DNA from 3 places in the Pantoea sp. SGAir0175 genome. Region 2 is predicted to be linked to each of the others. Evidence: predicted binding sites of a transcription regulator. Region 2 holds the regulator's gene; each other region holds the start of a gene.
What was found. The regulator PurR, encoded in region 2, represses purine synthesis genes. The targets are predictions, from matches to a motif close to CANGCAAACGTTTGCNTG.

Region 1: the regulator PurR is predicted to act here: its motif matches at 1,925-1,942, upstream of purE (5-(carboxyamino)imidazole ribonucleotide mutase).
Region 3: the regulator PurR is predicted to act here: its motif matches at 2,178-2,195, upstream of glyA (serine hydroxymethyltransferase).

Annotation. Positions count from the first base shown of each region.
Region 1 is NZ_CP028081.1:3,035,662-3,039,507, reverse strand. Features, by position in the region: gene ybbP (putative ABC transporter permease subunit YbbP) at 1-8, shown strand, start outside; gene purK (5-(carboxyamino)imidazole ribonucleotide synthase) at 270-1,334, opposite strand; gene purE (5-(carboxyamino)imidazole ribonucleotide mutase) at 1,331-1,840, opposite strand; gene C1N56_RS14290 (UDP-2,3-diacylglucosamine diphosphatase) at 1,974-2,690, opposite strand; gene ppiB (peptidylprolyl isomerase B) at 2,690-3,184, opposite strand; gene cysS (cysteine--tRNA ligase) at 3,403-3,846, shown strand, end outside.
Region 2 is NZ_CP028081.1:2,329,168-2,333,013, reverse strand. Features, by position in the region: gene punC (purine nucleoside transporter PunC) at 1-977, opposite strand, end outside; gene punR (DNA-binding transcriptional activator PunR) at 1,087-1,998, shown strand; gene purR (HTH-type transcriptional repressor PurR) at 1,995-3,020, opposite strand; gene C1N56_RS10760 (cytochrome bd-I oxidase subunit CydH) at 3,294-3,383, shown strand; gene C1N56_RS10755 (C40 family peptidase) at 3,440-3,846, opposite strand, start outside.
Region 3 is NZ_CP028081.1:1,117,580-1,121,425, reverse strand. Features, by position in the region: gene C1N56_RS05010 (3-phenylpropionate MFS transporter) at 1-687, opposite strand, end outside; gene glyA (serine hydroxymethyltransferase) at 812-2,065, opposite strand; gene hmpA (NO-inducible flavohemoprotein) at 2,402-3,586, shown strand; gene glnB (nitrogen regulatory protein P-II) at 3,638-3,846, opposite strand, start outside.

The DNA.
Region 1 (3,846 bases), 710 kb from region 2:
CTGCCTGATGCCCTCACCCCAGCCCTCTCCCACGGGAGAGGGAGCTGATCGAGCCCGTATGCGTGATTCTGCACTTCAGGACGTTCAGGTGAGTGTCAAACGGAAAAATCGCAGCGCATGATTCCCTCTCCCACGGGAGAGGGAGCCGATCGAGCCCGTATGCGTGATTCTGCACTTCAGAACGTTCAGGTAAGCGTCAAACGGAAAAATCGCACCGCATAATTCCCTCTCCCTGTGGGAGAGGGCAGGGTGAGGGGAATACCGCAGAACTACAGCTTCGCCACGGCCCATGCAATGCCGCTCGCATAGGCATCAGGCAGCAGCGGTACCAGCGCATTGAGTGCGGCGGTGAGGCGTGCCGGATCGCTGTCGGTCAGATTCAGGTGGCCGACCTTACGTCCGGCGCGGACTTCTTTGTCGTACCAGTGCAGATGCACCAGCGGCTGCTGCAGCCAGTCGGTATTGAGGTCGGCGCCAATCAGGTTGACCATCACCGACGGCGCAAACATCACCGGCTGCGGCAGCGGCAGACCGAGCACGGCACGCAGGTGCAGTTCAAACTGGCTGATTGAGGCGCCATTCTGCGTCCAGTGGCCGCTGTTGTGCACGCGCGGTGCCAGCTCATTGATCAGCAAGCCCTGCGGTGTGACGAAACACTCCATCGCCATCACGCCCACATACTTCAGCTCATGCATGATCGCGCTCAGCATCGCTTCTGCCTGCTGCTGTTGCGCGGCATCAGCCTGCGGGAAGGCAACGCTGGTACGCAGAATGCCGTCCTGATGCAGGTTGTGCGTCAGCGGATAAAACACCGTGCGGCCATCGTGCCCGCGCGCGCCCACCAGCGAGACTTCACCGCTGAAGTTAATACCCTGCTCAACGATGCACTCGCCGTAGCACTCATCCGGCAGCGTTGCGGTTTCGTCGGCGCGCAGGCGCCACTGGCCGCGGCCGTCATAGCCGCCGGTGCGGCGCTTGACGATCGCCAGCTCGCCCAGCGTGCTGAATACCGCCGGCCACTCGCTTTTATCAGCCAGTAACTGCCATGGCGCGGTTGCCAGGTTGAGCTGATCGAGCAGCTGCTTTTGCGTCAGGCGATCGGCGAGGCGCGGAAAAATATCACGGTTGACGAACGCCGGATGGTTAGCCAGCTCGCGCGTCAGCGCGGTTTCCGGCCAGCGCTCGATTTCCGCGGTGATCACGCTTTGCGCGATCGGCAGTGCCGACGGCTCCGCGTCCAGTCCGACCGGATACACGGCGATGCCCAGCGGCTCGCCCGCCTGGCGCAGCATGCGGCCCAGCTGACCGTTGCCGAGTACGCAAACTGGCTTCATGCGTCCTCCCGCGGATCCGGATTATTCAGCACTTCATCGGTCTGGCTCTGACGCCAGGCGGCCAGGCGTGCAGCCAGCTCGCGATCGTGAATCGCCAGGATCTGCGCCGCCAGCAGTGCGGCGTTGGCGGCACCGGCTTTACCGATGGCCAGCGTACCGACTGGAATGCCGCGCGGCATCTGTACGATGGAGTAGAGGCTATCCACGCCGCTCAGTGCTGCGCTCTGTACCGGTACGCCCAGCACCGGCAGAAGGGTTTTCGCCGCCAGCATGCCTGGCAGGTGCGCCGCACCGCCGGCACCGGCGATGATCACCTGAAAACCGTTGTCGGCTGCGCGCTCTGCGAAGCTGAACAGCTTATCTGGCGTTCGGTGCGCAGAGACCACTTCAACGTGGAACGGGACATCCAGGCTGTTAAGGATTTCCTCGGCGAACTGCATGGTAGCCCAGTCACTTTTGGAACCCATGACGATGGCGATACGGGCCGGGGCGGCGTTGGATGACATGCGGTCAACTCCTGTGAATAATCAAACGAACCTGGCCGGGCGGGCAGGTAAAGAAGGGCACAGAGAATAGCACGAGACAGCGGCAAGGAAAACGGTTGCGTGGGCGGAAAACCGGCATTTCCGCCGCAAACAATCAGAAAGGAAATTCGATCAACTGCACGCCCTGTGCGTCCAGCTGAATCATCGATCCGCGCTCATGCCACGCGCCCAGCACCGCGCGTTGCGCTGGCGTGCCGGCGAGCTCGAACTGATGAATCGCCGGGCGATGGGTGTGGCCGTGAACCAGGATCGACACCTGCTGGCGCGTCATCGCCGCGGCTACTGCCTGCGGGTTGACGTCCATGATGCTCAGTGACTTGTGCTGGTTGGCCTGCTTGCTGTCGGCCCGCATCCGCGCAGCAATGCGCATGCGCAGACGCAACGGCAGCGCGAGAAACAGCCGCTGCAGCCAGCGCTGATGGACTTTGGCGCGAAAACGCTGATAACCTTGATCGTCCGTACACAGCGTGTCGCCATGCATCATCAGCACGCGCTGACCATAGCGCTCCAGCACCTGCTCTTCGGGCAGCAGCGTCATGCCGCTGGCGCGGGCGAACTGTTGACCTAACAGGAAGTCGCGATTGCCGTGAATAAAGAATTTTGGCACCGGCAGGGCACGCAGGGCGTCGGCGATCTGCTGATGCAGCGGATTAGGATCGTCATCGCCAATCCAGGCTTCAAACAGATCGCCAAGGATGTAAAGCGCATCACACTGCTGCGCTTCCCCCTGCAAAAAATGCAGAAAACCGGCAGTGATTGCCGGTTCTTCCTGACACAGATGTAAATCTGCGATAAACAGCGTGCGCGACATTACTCGCTGACGGTCACTTTCTGGATGATCACGTCATCAACCGGCACGTCCTGGTGCATGCCGCTGCGGCCGGTTTTCACTGCTTTGATTTTTTCGACCACGTCCATGCCTTCAACCACTTCAGCAAACACGCAGTAACCCCAGCCCTGCAGGCTTTCGTCACGGAAGTTCAGGAAGTCGTTATCGGCAACGTTGATGAAGAACTGTGCGGTAGCCGAGTGAGGTGCCTGGGTACGCGCCATCGCCAGCGTGCCTTTGGTGTTTTTCAGGCCGTTATTGGCTTCGTTGCGGATGTCTGCTTTGGTGGCTTTCTGCTTCATGCCCGGCTCGAAACCGCCGCCCTGAATCATGAAACCGTTGATCACGCGGTGAAAAATGGTGTTGTCGTAGAAACCTTCACGGCAGTAGTCCAGGAAGTTCTGTACGGTAGCCGGCGCTTTGTCATCGAAGGTTTTGATTACGATATCGCCATGGTTCGTCTGGAAAGTGACCATTATATTCGTCCTGTGGAGGTTGTCGTCAGTATCAACTGCCGCACCGGCAAGGCGGCGGGGCATTTTTGTAGACGCCTCTTATATCACAATTTCCAATAACGCGTCAGTAAGGCAACGGCAGTTGCGAAGCGAGCGATGCACAAGTCGGAAAAATACGGCACAATAACCGGCTACATCAAGAAGGCGTATCCCGCACACGTAAACAACGGAATCGTTCAATGCTAAAGATCTATAACACCCTGAGTCGCCAGAAAGAGGAATTTAAACCCATTCATGCCGGTGAAATCGGTATGTACGTGTGTGGAATCACGGTTTACGACCTCTGTCATATCGGCCATGGGCGTACCTTTGTGGCATTCGACGTGGTCGCGCGTTACCTGCGTTACGTGGGCTATAAGCTGAAATACGTGCGTAATATCACTGACATCGATGACAAGATCATTAAACGTGCCAACGAAAACGGGGAAAGCATCGAAACGCTGACCAACCGGATGATCGCCGAAATGCACAAAGATTTTGCCGCGCTGGGTATTCTGCCGCCGGATCTCGAGCCACGCGCCACGCGCCACATCGCGGAGATCATCGAACTGGTCGGCAAGCTGATCGATCGCGGCCATGCCTACGTGGCGGATAATGGCGACGTGATGTTTGATGTGCTGAGC
Region 2 (3,846 bases):
GGGAACGGGGCGAGGGCGCTGGACACCACAATCGGGTAAATCGCGCCATTGGCCAGCGCCATGCCGCAGAACGGCAGCAGCAGAGCCACCAGCGGCGGCGTGGTGATCAGCGCCACCGCAAACAGGCCCAGAATGCTCAGGCTGTAAATCATCAGCAACCACGGCAGCAGCTGCGCACCCTGAAAACGGTTCAGCAGTGCGCGACAGCCAAATCCGCCCAGCAGGAAGGCGATGGTCTGCGGAATATAGCTCAGGCCAATGTCCGCCGGGCTCAGACCCGCGGCGGCGAGGATAAACGGCGAGCCGGTCAGCCAGGCGAAGAAACTGGCGGAGCAGGCCGCATAAATTAGTACGTTACCGCTGTAAATACGCGTCGCCAGCAGCGTCAGCCAGCCCGGCTGTGGCGCGCTGTCGTGGCGCGCACGCGGCGCGCTGGCCAGTTTCAGCGTGCCGAACAGCAGCACCAGCGTCACCAGCGTGAGCGCGAGGAAGATGGCGCGCCAGTGAAAATGGGCCATCAGCCAGGCGCCCAGCAGCGGCGCCAGCGCCGGTGACAGCGCCACCAGCGGCATAATCGTGGCAAACACTTTGTTGGCTTTGGCCTGCGGATAGCGGTCAACCACCAGCGCCTGCCAGCTCACCGCTGCGGCGCACACGCCTACCGCCTGCACAAAGCGCAGCACCAGCATCAGCCAGACGTTAGTCACCCACAGCATGGCAAGACAGCTCAGCGCAAACAGGCTCAGGCCCGCCAGTAAAATCGGCTTACGGCCGAAGCGGTCCGACAGCACACCCCACAGCACCTGCGCACAGGCAAAGCCGCCCAGAAACAAGCTCAGGCTGGCGCTGATGGTGCCCGGTGCGGAAGCAAAGTCGCGCTGCATGGCGCCGAAGGCGGGTAAATACATATCGGTGGCCAGGAAGCCGAGCATGCTCAGCACGGCAAGGTAAGGCAGAAATCCTTTGGATGACAGCATGGTTTTTCTCATTCGGCAGGTTGAACGGCGGGGAGTGTAAAAGGGTGCAGCGGGCTTTGTGAAACGCTAATATTTGCAGGGTGCTGTTAAAATTTTTGATGGGAAAACTATGTGGTCGGAATATGCACTTGAGGTGGTGGACGCGGTAGCGCGCACCGGCAGTTTTAGCGCGGCGGCGCAGGAGCTGCACCGCGTGCCCTCTGCCATCAGCTATACCGTGCGCCAGCTGGAAGGCTGGCTGGCGGTACCGCTGTTTGAGCGGCAGCATCGCGAAGTGGTGCTGACGGCAGCAGGCGAGCATTTTGTGCGTGAAGGGCGTTCTGTTATCAAAAAAATGCTGGCCACGCGCCGTCAGTGTCAGCAGCTGGCTAACGGCTGGCGCGGTCAGCTCAGTATCGCGGTAGATTGCATCGTCAAACCGCAGCGCACCCGCCAGCTGGTAAAGGATTTTTACCGCCATTTCCCCGATATGGAGCTGATCATCAGCTACGAAGTATTTAACGGCGTGTGGGACGCGCTGGCTGATGGGCGTGTCGATGTGGCGATTGGTGCCACCCAGGCCATTCCGGTCGGCGGCCGCTTCGCCTTTCAGGATATGGGCGCGCTCAACTGGCGCTGTGTGGTAAGTCCGCAGCATGCGCTGGCCCGCAGCCCGCAGCTGGACGACGAAACCCTGCGCGCCTGGCCGTCGCTGGTGCTGGAAGATACATCGCGCGCGCTGCCGCGCCGCATGACGTGGACGCTGGATAACCAGCGGCGTCTGGTGGTGCCGGAGTGGGAAACCGGGCTGGATTGCCTGCAGGCTGGGTTGTGCGTGGGCATGGTGCCGGGGCACCTGGCGCGCCCGCTGCTGGACAGCGGCGCGCTGGTGGAGCTGGCGTTGCCGCAGCCGTTTCCGGACAGCCCGTGTTGCGTCAGCTGGTCTGAGCAGCGCGCGTCACCGGCGCTGGCGTGGTTGCTGGAATATCTGGGCGATGCGGAGACGCTGAACCACGAGTGGCTCAGCGAGAAGGCGGCTTAACGGCGGTAATCGCGGAACGGGCCATCGGCCACGGAGCGGCGCTCAATCAGCGTGGGCTGAACTTCAATGGTCTGCGGCTCTTCACGTTTGCTGGTGATGCGGTCCAGCAGCATCTCCAGTGCCTTTTCCCCCAGCTGCGCTTTCGGCTGGTGCACGGTTGTCAGCGCCGGAGTGAAGTAGCGCGCGTTGCGCACATTGTCATAGCCAATTACCGAAATATCCTGCGGCACGCGCAGTCCCATCTCGTCGGCCGCGCAAATCGCGCCCATCGCCATGATATCGCCGCCGCAGAACACCGCCGTCGGGCGCTGTTTCTGGTTCAGAATCTGCTGCATCGCCTGATAACCTGACTCCGGTTCGAAGTCACCCTGCACAATCCACTCGGGACGGACGCTGATGCCCGCTTCCTGCATCGCCTGCAGAAAACCCGCATGACGTCCGCCACCGGTGTTGCGTTCCATCTGGCCGGGGATGGCACCGATATCGCGATGGCCGCGCTCAATCAGGTATCGTCCGGCGAGGTAACCGCCGTGGAACGCATTGTCCTGCACGGTATCGGTAAAGTCCCCGCGCGATTCGCCCCAGTCCATGACCACCATCGGGATATTGCGGTTCTCTTCGAGCATCTGCAGCAGATCGTCGGGATATTCGGAGCACATGACCAGCAGGCCATCGACGCGCTTTTGCGCCATCATCGAAAGATAAGCGCGCTGTTTTTGCAGATCGTTATGCGCGTTGCCGAGAATCAGCGTGTAACCACGCTCAAAGCAGTGATTCTCCACGGCTTCAATAATTTCGGCGAAGTAGGGCGCTTCGCTGGAGGTCGCCAGCAGGCCCAGCGTCTTGGTGTGATTCACCTTCAGGCTGCGGGCCACCGCGCTCGGTGAATAGTGCAGCGCTTTAATCGCTTCCCATACGGCGTTACGCGTCTCTTCCGCGACAAAACGCGTTTTGTTGATGACATGCGAAACCGTGGTGGTTGAGACCCCGGCGCGTTTCGCCACATCTTTAATGGTTGCCATGAAAATGGTACTCCTGGGATTATCGCAACTTACTGATAAGTATATTGTTAAACGTTTGCGTCTGCTAATGGTTTTGCGCCCTGAATATCAGGGCTAATCTGCTTAATCGGGCAGGGAAACATCCTTCAGCAGGCTGTCAATGCAGCATGCGCTAAATCTGTTGCGCAACGAAAGGCGGCGATTCTAGCAAGCCGGGGCGGATAACACGAGATTTTTGCCCATCACTGTGCGAAAATTATTTAACCATGCAATCTGTGTGACTAAGGAGTTGTGATGAGTACCGATTTAAAACTGGCATTGACCACCACCGCCGCTGCTCTGCTGATGATTATTGCCTTTAGCTTTACCGCCATTCTGCATTAATAAAAAAGCCGGTGCTGCTGAACAGCCACCGGCTTTTTTGTTGCGCAACGCTGAGGTTAGCGCACGGTTTTCGGCGTCATCATACGGCGTGCGCCAACGTAATGCTTCTGCCAGTAATCCTCGCCCAGCGCGCTAATCTGAATGTCCTTACCGGTGCGCGGAGACTGAATGAATTTACCATTGCCCAGATAAACCCCGACATGGTCGGCGGTGCCGCGGTTGTTGATGCGGAAGAACACCAGATCGCCTTTCTCCAGCATCTCGCGCTTGATCGGCGCGGCGTCGCGCAGGTGATACATCTCATTGGCGGTGCGGGGAAATTTAAACTTCACCAGATCTTTGTAGGCGTACCACACTAAACCACTGCAGTCGAAACCGGTGTGCGGTGAGGTGCCTCCCCACTGATACGGTTTACCCAGCTGGCCCATCAGTTTCGTCATCGCGGTTTCACGTGCTTTTTGAT
Region 3 (3,846 bases), 1.2 Mb from region 2:
GATGGCGCTGAAGCTGTAATACGCGGCGTGTGCGCCCTGCATCAGCGTTACGCACAGCATGAAACGCCAGACGCTGTTCTCGCGCAGCAGGTCGCGCCACGCCGCCCAGCCACCGCTCGCGCCCTGGCGTAGCTCACCCTGCGGTCGGGTTTGTGGCGGCAGCAGCATGCCGGACAGCATCGCCAGCGCGCCTGCGCTTAGCAGCAGCAGAATCACCTGCGATGACCAGGCGCTGACCAGCATACCGGTAAGCGCCGAGCTGATAACAAACGCCAGCGAGCCCCACAGCCGTACCGGACCATAGGCCAGCCCGATTTGCTGTGTCCAGGTGGCCGCCAGCGCATCACTCAGCGGCACCAGCGGCGAGAAGAACAGGTTAAAACCAATCATCACCAGCAGCAGCCATAGCCACTGACCGCCCAGCCAGAAACCGAGCGCGAACAGACAGGTCACCAGCGCCAGCAGGCGCAGCGCAACAATCAGCTGCGCTGGATTTTTCACCTGCGAAGCAATCAACAGGCTGCCGGCAAAGCGCGCCACCATGCCACAGCCGAGCAGCAGGCCAATTTTTTCCGCATCCAGCCCGTTGCCTTTCAGCCACACGCTCCAGAACGGCAGATAGATGCCATAGCAGAAAAAGTAGGTGAAGTAGCTCAGTCCCAGCCACCTGGCCGATCCGATGGTCATGTTTCCTCCTGTTGACGCTCCGCCGTGCGCGGAATGGCCGCTACTTTCTCAAAGCCGCCTGCGAAAGGGAATAAAAAAAGGATGGCTTGCGCCATCCTTCTTCACACTGCGGGTTTAGCGCTTATCAGGCATAAACCGGCAGACGGGCACAGATATCCAGCACTTTCTGTTTGGTGCGCTCGATAGTGGCTTCGTCGTTGATATTGTCGAGAACGTCAGCGATCCAGCCCGCCAGTTCGCGCACTTCCGCTTCTTTGAAGCCGCGACGGGTCACTGCTGGCGTACCGATACGCACACCGGAGGTCACAAACGGGCTCTTCGGATCGTTAGGTACGCTGTTTTTGTTCACGGTGATGTTGGCGCGGCCCAGAGCGGCATCCGCCTCTTTACCGGTCAGCCCTTTGCTCACCAGATCGATCAGGAACAGGTGGTTGTAAGTACCGCCTGAGACGATGTTGTAACCACGCTCCAGCAGCACTTCCACCATCGCTTTGGCATTCTTCGCGACCTGCTGCTGATAAGCCTTGAACTCCGGCTCCATCGCTTCTTTGAACGCGACGGCTTTACCGGCGATAACGTGCATCAGCGGGCCGCCCTGACCACCCGGGAACACCGCGGAGTTCAGTTTCTTGTACAGCTCTTCGTCGCCGTTTTTCGCCAGGATCAGGCCACCACGCGGACCGGCCAGCGTTTTGTGCGTGGTCGAGGTCACGATGTGCGCGTGTGGTACCGGGTTCGGGTACACATCAGCAGCGATCAGACCGGCAACGTGGGCCATATCAACAAACAGCCAGGCGCCGATGCTGTCGGCGATTTCACGCATTTTTGCCCAGTCGCACACGCCAGAGTAAGCAGAGAAGCCGCCCACGATCATTTTTGGCTTGTGGGTCTGCGCCAGTTCGGCCAGCTCTTCGTAATTGATTTTGCCGGTTTCATCGATGCCGTAAGGGATAACGTTGTACAGTTTACCGGACAGGTTGACCGGCGAACCGTGGGTCAGGTGACCACCGTGTGCCAGGTTCATGCCCAGAATGGTGTCGCCCGGCTGCAGCAGCGCGGTATACACCGCGAAGTTAGCCTGGGAGCCGGAGTGCGGCTGCACGTTAGCGTAATCCGCGCCGAACAGCGCTTTGGCGCGATCGATCGCCAGCTGCTCAACGATATCCACATATTCACATCCGCCGTAGTAGCGTTTGCCCGGATAGCCTTCGGCATATTTGTTGGTGAGCTGTGAACCTTGCGCCTGCATAACGCGTGGGCTGGTGTAGTTTTCCGAAGCAATCAGTTCAATGTGCTCTTCCTGACGCACCTTCTCCTGCTCCATAGCCTGCCACAACTCGGCATCATAATCGGCAATGTTCATATCACGCTTTAACATCCGCATCTCCTGACTCAGCAACTTTTTAACGGCAGTTTAAGCCCCGGCTGGGGGCGAAGGCCAACAGTGTAAACGGTTTTGCCAGGGGACGGTAGCGCCAATCTCCTCTTTTTACGCAAACGATTGGCAAGGCGCTGGCACGGGATTTTTACGCTTTTTAGCCGGGGAAGAAAACCGGATATTTGTTCATCAGCAGCGGGAAAATTTTTCAGCTTTGCGCGCCCGCCAGCAGATTGGCACTCGTCACCCCAGACAAAACGGGGGATTTACAGTGCGCGGCAACAGGCATAACATGCATTTAAAATACATGTTTAAAATTACTCTGAGGATCAGCCCATGCTTGACGCACAAACCATCGCCACCGTGAAATCTACCCTGCCCGCGATTGCTCAACTCGGCCCGCAGCTGACCGGTCACTTTTATCAGCGGATGCTGACGCAGCATCCCGAGCTGAAGAACGTGTTTAACATGAACAACCAGCGCAGCGGCAATCAGCGTGAAGCGCTGTTTAACGCGATCTGCGCGTACGGCAGCAACCTGGAAAATCTTGAGGCGCTGCTGCCGGCGGTGGAGAAAATTGCGCAGAAGCATGCCAGCCTGAATATTCAGCCGGCGCAGTACGCGATTGTCGGGGAAAACCTGCTGGCGACGATTAAAGAGCTGCTCAATCCAGGCGATGAAGTACTGGCGGCGTGGGGCAAAGCCTATGGCGTGCTGGCTGAGGTGTTTATCCAGCGTGAAGCAGCGATTTACCGTGCGTCGGAAGAAAAGGTCGGCGGCTGGCGCGGCGCGCGCGATTTTCGTATCCGTGCGATTACCGCGCAGAGCTCGGTGATCAAAAGCATTGAGCTGGTGCCGAATGATGGAGAGCCGGTGGCGGACTTCCTGCCCGGCCAGTATCTGACCCTCAGTCTGCGCCCGGCGGACAGCGACTACATTCAGCACCGCCAGTATTCGCTGACGCATCTGCCGGATGGCAAAGCCTATCGCATTGCAGTGAAGCACGAAGCGCAGGGCAGCGTCTCCGGCTGGCTGCATCAGCATGCGAAGGTCGGCGATATCGTGCAGTGCGCCGCGCCGGCCGGGGATTTCTTCCTGCAGGCAGCAGCGCAGACGCCGGTGACGCTGATCTCAGCAGGCGTCGGGCAAACGCCGCTGTTAGCCATGCTGGCCAGCCTGGCGGAGCAGCAGCATTCGGCCGCGGTATGCTGGCTGCACGCCGCCGAAAACGGCGCGCAGCACGCGTTTGCTGATGAGGTCGCGGCGCTGGGCGCGCAACTGCCGCGCTTTAGCCGCCACGTCTGGTATCGCCAGCCGCAAGCTGACGATGCGGGACGTTACGACGCGCAGGGTCTGATGGATTTAGCCACCGTCTCAACCGCACTGACCCAGCCCGAGGGTGAGTTCTGGATTTGCGGCCCGCTGGCGTTCATGCAGTTTGTTGCGCGCCAGCTGACTGATGCCGGCATCAGCGCCGACCGTATCCACTACGAAGTGTTCGGTCCGCACAAAGTGCTGTAAATGAAAAAGCCTGCACGCGGCAGGCTTTGTGTCTGGTGAGGAGCGAAGGGCTCAGATGGCCTCTTCGTCTTCCTCGCCGGTACGAATACGCACGACGCGCGCCACGTCAAAGACAAAGATTTTGCCGTCGCCGATTTTACCGGTCTGCGCGGTTTTCATGATGGTTTCTACGCAGGTATCGACGATATCATCGCCCACCACCATCTCGATTTTCACTTTTGGCAGAAAATCGACCATGTATTCGGCACCGCGATACAGCT